DNA from 2 places in the Pseudomonas sp. GW822-FHT05A08 genome. Region 2 is predicted to be linked to the other one. Evidence: predicted binding sites of a transcription regulator. Region 2 holds the regulator's gene; the other holds the start of a gene.
The links. Region 2 encodes FliA, which starts transcription of late flagellar genes. Its sites were predicted from a motif close to CTAAAGTTTNNNNNNNNNNNGCCGNTAA; they were not measured.
Positions count from the first base shown of each region.

Region 1 (5,881 bases), 2.1 Mb from region 2:
CGATGCGCATGGTGATCGCGTAGGAGATCCCGGCCGGCACCATGAAGGCCACGGAAACGATCTGCAGGGCGATCTGGTGCGCCGCCAGTTGGGTGCTGCCCATGGTGCCCATGCACAGCGCGGCGAAGGCGAACAGCCCGACTTCCACCGCGTAGGTGCCGCCGATGGGCAGGCCCAGGCGCCAGAGTTCCCGCAGGTAGTGGCGATTGGGCCGCGCCAGGCCCTGGCGCAGCGGGTAGGCGGCATAGGCCGGGTGGTGCTTGATGTGCCAGGCCAGCGCCAGGGCCATGCAGTTGGCGACGATCGCGGTGACCAGGCCGATCCCCACCAGGCCCAGCTTCGGCAGGCCGAACATGCCGGTGATCAAGGCGTAGTTGAGCAGGAAGTTGGCCACGGTGCCGGCCAGGCTGATGACCATCACCGGCGTGGCGCGGCCGATGGCGCTGGTGAAGCCGCGCAGGGCCATGAAGCTCAGGTAGCCGGGCAGGGCGAACGGCAGGATCAGCAGGAACTGGCCGGCGGACTGCACGTTGGTTTCGGTCTGGCCGAACAGCAGCAACACCGGCTTGAGGTTCCACAGCAGCAGGCCGGCGACCAGCGCCATCAGCCACGCCAGCCAGAGCCCGGCCTGGGTCAGGCGCGCGGCGCCTTCGATGTCGCCGGCGCCCTGGCGAATCGCGACCAGGGTGCCGACCGCTGCGATCACGCCGATGCAGAAGATCGACACGAACGAATAGGTGGCCGCGCCCAGGCCACCGCCGGCCAGGGCTTCCGGGCTGAGGCGGGCCATCATCAGGGTGTCGGTCAGCACCATCAGCATATGCGCCAACTGTGAGGCGATCAGCGGCCCGGCCAGCCGCAGGATGGCCCAGAGTTCGGTGCGTGCTGGATGCTGCATGGTCATCGGTCTCGATAGGGGGGAGGGAGTCAAGAGGGTTGATTCTCGGCGCTCTGGGTGACTTTCACAAAGGGATAAAAACGATTGGTGGCATGATTAAAACTCATGCTTGCGGATTCTGGTAAGTTGGCGCCATTGCGCCTGTGGAGTGCTGCCATGCCCCGTCGTCTTCCGCCCCTGTATGCCTTGCGCGCCTTTGAAGCCGCGGCGCGATACAGCTCGTTCACCCGCGCGGCCGAAGAGCTGTCGATCACCCAGAGTGCGGTCAGCCGGCATATCCGCACCCTGGAAGACCACTTCGCCTGCCGGCTGTTCCAGCGCAGCGGGCGCAACCTGCAACTGACCGAAGCCGCGCGCCTGCTGCTGCCAGGCATCCGCGAAGGCTTCACCGCCCTCGAGCGCGCCTGCGATACCTTGCGCGCCGAAGACGGCATTCTGCGCATGAAGGCGCCCTCGACCCTGACCATGCGCTGGCTGCTGGCGCGCCTGAGCCGGTTCCGCCATCTGCAACCGGGCAACGAAGTGCAACTGACCAGCGCCTGGATGGACGTCGATTCGGTGGACTTCAACCAGGAGCCCTTCGACTGCGCGGTGCTGCTGAGCAACGGCCACTTTCCGCCGGACTGGGAGGCCAGCTACCTGTTTCCGGAACTGCTGATCCCGGTGGGCGCGCCGAACCTGCTCAACGACCAGCCGTGGGATGTAGCGCGGCTGGCGGCCACCGAGCTGCTGCACCCGACCCCGGATCGCCGCGACTGGCGCAACTGGCTGGAGCGCATGGGCCTGTCCGAGCAGGTTTCGCTCAAGGGCGGACAGGTGTTCGACACCCTGGAACTGGGCATGATCGCCGCGGCCCGCGGCTACGGGGTTTCCATGGGCGACCTGCTGATGGTGGCCGAGGATGTGGCCCAGGGACGCCTGAGCCTGCCCTGGCCGACGGCGGTGGCCAGTGGCGAGAATTACTACCTGGTCTGGCCCAAGACCCGGCCTGGAGGTGAACGTTTGCGCCGCCTCAGCGACTTTCTCCAGAACGAGGTCCGCGCCATGCAATTGCCCGACGTAGAGCGTCTCGGCTGAAACGATGAAGGCCCCGTGACAAGGGGCCTGCGCGATACCCGTCCAGCGCGCTCAAGTATTGATCGGCGCCGCCGAATCCTTGGAAGTGGAGCCTTCGCTCTGAAAGGTTCCGACACCTCATTCTTATTAGAACCATTGCCGAGCGTGTGACGCGATCAGGACGATCCGGTCTCTCGGCCAGGAGCTGTCATGCCTCAACCTCGTGCCCGGATCGCCTCGCAGCTTGGTCTCGCACTCGCCGTGGTACTGGCGATCGTGATCAGCGGCAGTACTGTCTTCGCCCTGCGCTCGCTGGACGCCGCCAACCTCGCCACCCGGGAAGAACACCTGGCCAGTGAGGCACGGCTGCTGGCCGACCAGCTCAATACTTTCCACGGCACCCTGCGCGAAAGTACCCAGCGCCTGAGCGGGCTGTTCGAAAAGCGTTTCAGCGGCGGCCTGAGCCTGCACCCGGACCAGCCGGTGACCGTGGCCGGTACCCAGACCCCGGGCCTGCACCTGGGTGATGTTGTGCTGAACAACAATTTCGAGGAGGTCGACGAGTTCAAGCAGATGACCGCCGGCGTGGCGACGGTGTTCGTGCGCAGCGGCGACGACTTCATCCGCGTCAGCACCTCGCTGAGCAAGCAGGACGGCAGCCGCGCCATCGGCACCCTGCTGGACCATGGGCACCCGGCTTACCAGAAACTCATGGCGGGGCAGAGCTATGTCGGCCGTGCGCTGCTCTTCGAGCGCCTGTACATGACCCAATACACGCCGGTGCGGGACAGCGCCGGCCAGGTGATTGCGGTGCTGTTCGTCGGCTTCGACTACACCGACGCGCAGAACGCCCAGTTCGACAACCTCAAGCGCTTCCGCATCGGCCAGACCGGTTCCCTGGCGTTGCTCGACGAACAGCAAAAGTGGCTGGTGCCGCCGGCCGGCGTGCAGGCCCTGGAGCCGGCGGGGGCGACCATCGCTGAACTGGCCAGGCAGCCGGGCAAGGGCCACTTCTGGAGCGACAAGAACGAGGACTTCTACAGTGTCGCCGTGCCCTTCGAAGGCGGGCCCTGGTCGGTGGTGGCGAGCATGCCGAAGGCCGAGATTCGTGCGGTGACCTGGAGCGTCGGTCTGCGGCTGGTCATTGGCAGCCTGTTGGCAATGCTGCTGGCGGTGGGCGCCACGGTCTGGCTGCTGCGCAGCAAGCTTGCGCCCCTGGGCGACCTGGTGCGCCAGGCCGATGCCTTGGGTAAAGGCGACCTGAGTGCGCGCCTGAATGTCTCCAGCCAGGATGAGATCGGCCAGTTGGCAGGCAGCTTCAACCAGATGGGCCAGGCCCTGTCGACCATGGTCGAGCACATCCGCAAGGCCGCCGCGGAGGTCAATGGCCGGGCCCAGGCGTTGTCCGGGTTGTCGGGCGGGGCGTACGAGGGCATGGAACAGCAGTCGGGCGAGATCAGCAGCATGGCCGGGGCAGTGGAGGAGTTCAGCGCCACCTCGCTGAACATCGCCGACAACATGGGCAACACCGAGCGCCTGGCCCAGGAAAATGCCCAGCAGACCCGGATCGGCCGCACCTCGATGGAGGAGGCCTCGGCGTCGCTGGAGCAGATCGCCGGCGCCTTGAACAGCACAGCCAATGTGATCAATACCCTGGGCCAGCGCTCCGAGGAAATCGGCGGCATTGTCGGGGTGATCACCGCGATTGCCGACCAGACCAACCTGCTGGCGCTGAACGCCGCCATCGAGGCCGCGCGCGCCGGCGAGCAAGGCCGCGGCTTTGCCGTGGTCGCCGACGAGGTACGCAACCTGGCCTCGCGCACCCGCGAAGCCACCGATGAAATCTCGGGGATGATCAACAGCATCCAGCAGGAAACCGGCAACGCCATCGCCACCATGGAGCAGGGCAATGTGCTGATGCAGGAAGGCCTGTCGCGCAACGCCAATGTCGCCTCGGCCCTGGCGCGCATCGACGAGCAGAGCCGCTCGGCCGGCCAGCAGTTCGCCGCGATTACCACCGCGACCCAGGAGCAGAGCAGCACGGCGACCCTGCTCAGCAGCAACCTGCAAAGCATTGCCCTGGCCAACAGCGAACAGCGCGAAGTGGTGTCGAACCTGGCGATCACCGCCAAGGAGCTGGAGAAGCTGGCGGCGGACTTGCGCCAGGAGGTCGATCGCTTCCGTTGATAGCGGTTGCGTGGCCGTTGACCGCGACTGGGGAGGCAGATTGCAAATGCACGGGGCTGGGCTAAACCATAGGGGCGATTTCCCTACAGGATGCCTTCCCGGCAGGAGCTGACATGTCCCGTCTCACTCGCTTTGCCCTCCGTACCGCCGTGCTGCCCCTGGTGCTGGCCAGCCAGATGGCGTCCAGCCAGGAGGCTGTGGGATTCATTTCCCCGGCTTCCTGGTACACCGCCTTCAACGCTATCGCCCAGGTGGCGTGCCATAACTGCTACGAAAAACAGTACGCCGGCACCTTCACCAGCGTGCTCGACAGCGTGCGCACCCTGGAGCTGGACTTCTGGGACCAACGCGATGCGGTCACCGGAGGTTCGCCCCGCCACTGGTTCGTGCGGCACAACCCCGGCAGCCTGTTCCAGTCCGGCAATGACAACAATTGCACCGGCGACGGCAACGGCACCAACGATCTTGAGGCTTGCCTCAACGACATCAAGCTCTGGAGCGACAGCCATCCCGGGCACTTCCCGATTACCCTGATCCTCGACAAGAAGCAGGGCTGGTCGAAGGAAAGCTCCGGGCGTACGCCGAAAGACTTCGATGACCTGGTCAGCCGGATTTTCCAGGGCAAGCTCTACACCCCGGGCGACCTGGCCCAGCACCTGGGTGTCAGCAGCAGTGCCTTGCAGGGCTCGCTCAAGGGCAAGTCCTGGCCGACCGCCAGCCAGCTGCAGGGCAAGGTGCTGTTGGTGCTCAACCACTCGGAGAACCAGAAGCTCTCGCAATACGCCGAGGCCCGCACCACCAGCGCCAAGGTGTTCATTTCCCCGGTCACCAACGGCCAGAACGATGTCAGTGGCGAGGTCAGCGGCATGTCGAGGACATCGTCCGGCTACGTGGCCATGAACAACATGGGCAAGGGCGACAAGCAGTGGGCCGCGCAAGCCTTTGCCTACAGCCACATCGGTCGGGTGTGGGGCGATGACGGCGTGTCGTTCACCCAGCACATCGCCGAGAAGGTCAATCTGTCGGCGTATTACAAGTTCGCCGAGGCCAAGGACGGCAACGGCTATCGTATCCGGCCGTTCTGAGGTTTCAGCGGGGCTCGGCCGGTTCGGTGAGCCCTGGGTCCACTCGCTTGCCGATATCCCGCAGGCGTGCCAGTTGATCGACCATGGTCGGCGCTTCATCCAGGCTGCTGACAAAGGTCCACAGGTAGGTCATCACCGCGTACACATGGCCGGCCTTGACCCCCTCGGTCAGCGCTAGCTGGCTGATGGCGATCACGAACAGCAGCGCGGCCGCCGAGCCAAGCAGCAGATAGGCCGCGGCCTCGCGGTCCGACAACCAGATCCGCAGCCGCGACAGTAGCCGGTAGTGCCGTTGCAGGGAGGTGGCGCCGACCTTGGCCACCAGGCCGATTTCCTTTTCCAGCCGGTCGTTGAGGCGCTCATGCAGCTCCTGATTGCGTCGGGCGAAGCGCGGCAGCAGGGTGACGCACAGCAGCAAGGCCACCAGGCAGGCCAGGCCGACCCAGGGTTCGATCACCAGCAGCATCACCGCCGCACCGACAATCGAGACCAGCGCGGTGGCGATGGTCGGTACGTGCTTCTCGAAGAAATCGACGAACTCCCGGGCCAGCACCACCCGCGCCGCGGCGGTGGAGGTGCTCTGGTTCTGCAGGCGCTGGTTGAGGATCACCGGCACCGCGAGGTCGGCGTAGATCCGCGTGAAGGTGCGGGTATC
Region 1 is NZ_CM179511.1:6,817,754-6,823,634, reverse strand. It holds gene AC3RCP_RS30975 (NorM family multidrug efflux MATE transporter) at 1-898, opposite strand, end outside; gene AC3RCP_RS30970 (LysR substrate-binding domain-containing protein) at 1,055-1,975, shown strand; gene AC3RCP_RS30965 (methyl-accepting chemotaxis protein) at 2,165-4,141, shown strand; gene AC3RCP_RS30960 (Ca2+-dependent phosphoinositide-specific phospholipase C) at 4,255-5,226, shown strand; gene AC3RCP_RS30955 (ABC transporter six-transmembrane domain-containing protein) at 5,231-5,881, opposite strand, start outside.
Region 1: AC3RCP_RS30965 (methyl-accepting chemotaxis protein) is a predicted target of FliA. The motif match lies at 2,026-2,053, and genes of this name have one in related genera.

Region 2 (5,881 bases):
GGCGTAACGCTTGAGCATGCTCGGAACATCGAGAATCAGGGCGATGCGGCCGTCACCGGTAATGGTGGCGCCCGACATGCCTGGAGTCCCCTGGAGCATCTTGCCCAATGGCTTGATGACGACTTCTTCCTGGCCGACCAGTTGATCGACGACGAAGCCGATCCGCTGGGTGCCGACCGAAAGGATCACCACGTGGCCTTCGCGCTGCTCTTCGTGAGCGGCGGAACTGACCAGCCAGCGCTTGAGGTAGAACAGTGGCAGCGCCTTGTCGCGGACGATCACCACCTCCTGGCCGTCGACCACGTTGGTGCGCGACAGGTCCAGGTGGAAGATTTCGTTGACGTTGACCAGCGGGAAGGCGAACGCCTGGTTGCCCAGCATCACCATCAGGGTCGGCATGATCGCCAGGGTCAGCGGCACCTTGATGACGATCTTCGAACCCTGGCCCTTGGTCGAGTAGATGTTGATCGAACCGTTGAGCTGGGAAATCTTGGTCTTCACCACGTCCATGCCCACGCCGCGACCGGACACGTCGGAGATCTCGGTCTTGGTCGAGAAGCCCGGGGCGAAGATCAGGTTGTAGCACTCGGTGTCGCTCAGGCGATCGGCGGCATCCTTGTCCATCACCCCACGCTTGACCGCAATGGCGCGCAGGACGTTCGGGTCCATGCCTTTGCCGTCGTCGGAGATCGACAGCAGGATATGGTCACCTTCCTGCTCGGCCGCCAGCACCACCTTGCCGCCACGGGACTTGCCCGCTTCCTCGCGCTCTTCCGGCGACTCGATACCGTGGTCGACGGCGTTGCGCACCAAGTGCACCAGCGGGTCGGCCAGGGCCTCGACGAGGTTCTTGTCGAGGTCGGTCTCTTCGCCGACCAGCTCCAGGTTGATCTCTTTCTTGAGCTGGCGGGCCAGGTCGCGAACCAGGCGCGGGAAGCGCCCGAAGACCTTCTTGATCGGCTGCATCCGGGTCTTCATCACCGCGGTCTGCAAGTCGGCCGTGACCACGTCGAGGTTCGACACGGCCTTGGACATGGCTTCGTCGCCGCTGTTGAGCCCCAGGCGCACCAGGCGGTTACGCACCAGCACCAGCTCGCCGACCATGTTCATGATTTCGTCCAGCCGCGCGGTATCGACCCGCACGGTGGTTTCGGCTTCGCTGACCGGCTTTTCCGCCGGGGCGGCAGCCGGAGCACGAGCAGGCGCCGCAGCAGCGGCTGGAGCCGGTTTTGGCGTTTCGGCCTTGGCTTCGGGCTTCTTCACCGCTGGCTTGGCGACGGCGGCAGGCGCCGGAGCCGTGACGGCCGTTGCGCTACCCACGGTCGCCGCGGCAGCGGGCACTTCAGAGAACTTGCCCTTGCCATGCAGCTCGTCGAGCAGGGATTCGAATTCCTGGTCGGTGATCAGGTCGCTACCGGCGGCGGCCGCGCTTGGCGCAGCCGGCGGTACCGCCGCTGCTACCGCGGAGTCCAGCGCATCGACCGCAAAGTTGCCTTTGCCATGCAGCTGATCCAGCAGGGCTTCGAACTCGTCATCGGTGATTTCGTCGCTGGCCGCGGTTTTTTCCGCAGCCGGCGCCGTGGCCGAAGGGGCCACCGCATCCGGTGCGAACTGGCCCTTGCCATGCAATTGATCGAGCAGCGACTCGAACTCGGCGTCGGTGATTTCGTCGCTGGCCGCTTCGCTGCCGGCGGCAGGTGCCGCGGGAGCGACAGCAGCCGGGGCTTCGGCCTCGGCCTTGGCGGCATTGAGCGAATCGAGCAACTGCTCGAACTCGCTGTCGGTGATATCGCCGGACTCGCTTTCGGTCGATTCGGCGACCGGCTCGGCAACGGCTTCAACAACTGCCTCAACGTCGGCCACCGGCGCGGCGACCTCCTCGGCCCCCGCAGGCTCGGCCAGACGGGCCAGGGCAGCCAGCAGCTCCGGAGTGGCGGCGGTGATCTCGGTACGCTCGCGCACCTGGCCGAACATGCCGTTCACCGCGTCCAGCGCTTCGAGCACTACGTCCATCAGTTCCGCGTCGACGCGACGCTCACCCTTGCGCAGGATGTCGAACACGTTCTCGGCGATGTGGCAGCACTCCACCAGCTCGTTGAGCTGGAGGAAGCCGGCGCCCCCTTTTACAGTGTGAAAACCGCGAAAAATTGCGTTGAGCAGATCCGCATCGTCCGGCCGGCTTTCCAGCTCGACCAGTTGTTCGGACAGTTGCTCTAGAATCTCGCCGGCCTCAACCAGAAAATCCTGAAGGATTTCTTCATCGGCGCCGAAGCTCATGTATGGGTGCTCCTAGAATCCAAGGCTGGAAAGCAAATCGTCGACATCGTCCTGACCGGATACAACGTCTTCACGTTTATCGGCATGAATCTGCGGACCTTCACCCTTGGCCAGATGTTTTTGCGGATCTTTTTCAGCGAGGATCGATTCACGGTCATGTTCGATGCCGGCAAAACGATCGACCTGGCTGGCCATCAGGACCAGTTTGAGCAGGTTGCTCTCGACTTCGGTGACCAACTGGGTCACGCGCTTGATCACCTGACCGGTCAGGTCCTGGTAGTCCTGCGCCAACAGAATGTCGTTGAGGTTGCTCGATACCGCGCGCGTGTCTTGCTCGCTGCGGGTCAGGAAACCGTCCACCCGGCGGGCCAGGTCGCGGAATTCCTCGGCGCCCAGTTCGCGGCGCATGAAACGCCCCCAATCGGCGCTCAGGGCCTGGGCTTCGCTGCTCAGGCCATTGACCAGCGGGGTGGCGCTCTCGACCAGATCCATGGTGCGGTTGGCCGCGGCCTCGGTCAGCCTGACCACATAGGACAGGCGCTCGGTGGCATCCGTGATCTGTGAAACTTCCTCGGCTTGCGGCATATGCGGGTCAATCTGGAAATTGACGATGGCGCTATGCAGCTCGCGGGTGAGCTTGCCGACCTCCTGGTACAGGCCGCGGTCACGGGTCTGGTTGAGCTCATGGATCAGTTGCACGGCTTCGCCGAACTTGCCTTTTTCAAGGCTGTCGACCAGTTCGAGTGCGTGTTTTTTCAGGGTCGATTCGAAATCGCCCAATGAAGATTCGTTGTGCTCCATAGCTCCCCCGTGGCGGAATGATTCCACTCTCAACCGATGCGTTCGAAGATCTTCTCGATCTTCTCTTTCAACGCCTGGGCCGTGAAGGGCTTGACCACATAACCGTTTACGCCGGCCTGGGCAGCTTCGATGATCTGTTCGCGCTTGGCTTCAGCGGTCACCATGAGTACCGGCAGGTGCTTGAGTTTTTCATCGGCGCGCACATGGCGCAGCAGATCGATACCGGTCATGCCGGGCATGTTCCAGTCCGTTACCAGAAAGTCGATGCTCCCACTGTTGAGGACCGGAATGGCGGTGGTGCCATCGTCAGCCTCGACCGTGTTGGTGAAACCCAGGTCACGCAACAGGTTTTTTATGATCCGCCGCATCGTTGAGAAGTCATCAACGATGAGGATTTTCATGTTCTTGTCCAATTCGACCTCCAAGCAGTCTTAAACGCGTCCAGCACCTGAACGCGCCATTCAATCAATCAGGCAGAGCACTCAACGACTGCATGGAATACACACCGCAAGTCCGGCCACGTCGTGCCAGTCTCGCCCGCAGTGTCCCCCACACTGCCTGTCAGCGCGCTCGCCACTCTCCCAAACGCCCCCGCAAACGGGCCGCGCACTGGCTGTGTAACTGGCTGACCCGCGATTCGCTGACTCCCAGGACCTCACCGATTTCCTTGAGGTTCAGCTCTTCGTCGTAGTACAGCGCCAAGACCAGTCGCTCACGCTCCGGCAAATTGGCAATCGCGTCCGCCAGCGCGGCCTGGAAACGTTCGTCCTCCAGGTCGCGCGACGGCTCGAGATGAGCACTCGCGCCATCCTCATGCAGCCCTTCATGCTCGCCGTCCTGCAACAGATCGTCGAAGCTGAACAGGCGACTGCCCAAGGTGTCGTTCAAAATCCCGTAATAATCGTCGAGACTCAATTGAAGTTCGGCCGCAACTTCATGATCTTTAGCGTCACGACCGGTTTTAGCTTCAATTGCGCGAATGGCATCGCTCACCATCCGGGTATTGCGATGTACCGAACGCGGCGCCCAGTCACCTTTACGGACCTCATCGAGCATCGCACCACGGATACGGATACCCGCGTAGGTCTCGAAACTCGCGCCCTTGCTCGCGTCGTACTTGGTCGACACTTCGAGCAGACCGATCATCCCGGCCTGGATCAGGTCTTCGACCTGGACACTGGCCGGCAGGCGCGCCAGCAAGTGATAGGCAATACGCTTGACCAGAGGCGCATAGCGCTCGATCAATTCGTACTGGCTGTCACGTGCCGACTTTTTGTAAAGGTTGTAGCCGCTGGCGCTCATAGCACCGGTCCCGCTGTCTGATGCACGAGCCGCTCGACGAAAAATTCCAGATGTCCACGTGGGTTGGCCGGCAACGGCCAGGTATCGACCTTCTGCGCGATGGCCTTGAATGCCAGCGCGCATTTCGAACGCGGAAACGCTTCATAGACCGCACGCTGCTTTTGCACGGCCTTGCGCACGCATTCGTCGTAAGGCACGGCGCCGACATATTGTAGGGCCACGTCCAGGAAGCGATCCGTGACCTTGGTCAACTTGGCGAACAGGTTGCGCCCTTCCTGCGGGCTCTGCGCCATGTTGGCGAGCACGCGGAAGCGGTTCATGCCGTAGTCGCGGTTGAGCAGCTTGATCAGCGCGTAGGCGTCGGTGATCGAGGTCGGCTCGTCGCAGACCACCAGCAACACTTCCTGGGCCGCGCGGACGAAGCTGACCACCGAGTCACCGATGCCGGCGGCGGTGTCGATCACCAGCACATCGAGGTTGTCGCCGATGTCGCTGAAGGCCTGGATCAGGCCGGCATGCTGCGCCGGGCTCAGATGAACCATGCTCTGGGTGCCGGACGCCGCCGGCACGATACGGATTCCACCCGGCCCCTGCAGCAGCACATCGCGCAGCTCGCAGCGGCCTTCGATCACGTCGGCGAGGGTCCGTTTGGGGGTCAGCCCCAATAGCACGTCGACGTTGGCCAGGCCCAGGTCGGCGTCCAGCAGCATGACGCGCCGGCCGAGCTCCGCTAGGGCCAGGGACAAGTTCACTGACACGTTAGTCTTGCCGACGCCACCTTTGCCGCCGGTCACCGCGATCACCTGTACGGGATGCATGCTGCCCATGTTCGTTCTTTACCTTGTCTTACTTAGACGGGGCCACATAACTGGCTGCGCGTTCACCAACGGAACAATGCCTGGCAGACCATCGATGTAGGTACATTGCAATCTTTTCATGATTCCCTCAGCCAACCCGCTTGGTCGGGTTGTGGTAGAGGTCAGCGAACATGTCAGCCATGGCTTCTTCGCTGGGTTCTTCCTGCATCTGCACGCTCACCGCACGACTGACCAGCTGGTGACGGCGCGGCAAGTGCAGATCGTCCGGAATCCGCGGGCCATCGGTCAGATAGGCAACGGGGAGTTCATGACTGATCGCCAGGCTCAACACCTCACCAAGGCTGGCGGTTTCATCCAGTTTAGTCAGGATGCAGCCGGCCAGCCCGCAACGCTTGTAGCTGTGGTATGCGGCGGTTAGAACCTGTTTCTGGCTGGTGGTTGCCAAGACCAGATAATTTTTTGCCCGGATGCCACGTCCGGCCAGGCTTTCCAGCTGCATGCGCAGGGCCGGGTCGCTGGCTTGCAGGCCGGCGGTGTCGATCAGCACCACACGCTTGCGCAGCAGCGGATCGAGGGCTTGCGCCAGGGACTGGCCCGGGTCGACATGGGTCACCGAGACGTTGAGGATCCGACCCAGGGTCTTGAGCTGTTCCTGGGCGCCGATGCGGTAGCTGTCCATGCTC
Region 2 is NZ_CM179511.1:2,066,001-2,071,881, reverse strand. It holds gene AC3RCP_RS09365 (chemotaxis protein CheA) at 1-2,277, opposite strand, end outside; gene AC3RCP_RS09360 (protein phosphatase CheZ) at 2,290-3,078, opposite strand; gene AC3RCP_RS09355 (chemotaxis response regulator CheY) at 3,108-3,479, opposite strand; gene fliA (RNA polymerase sigma factor FliA) at 3,640-4,380, opposite strand; gene fleN (flagellar synthesis regulator FleN) at 4,377-5,207, opposite strand; gene flhF (flagellar biosynthesis GTPase FlhF) at 5,326-5,881, opposite strand, start outside.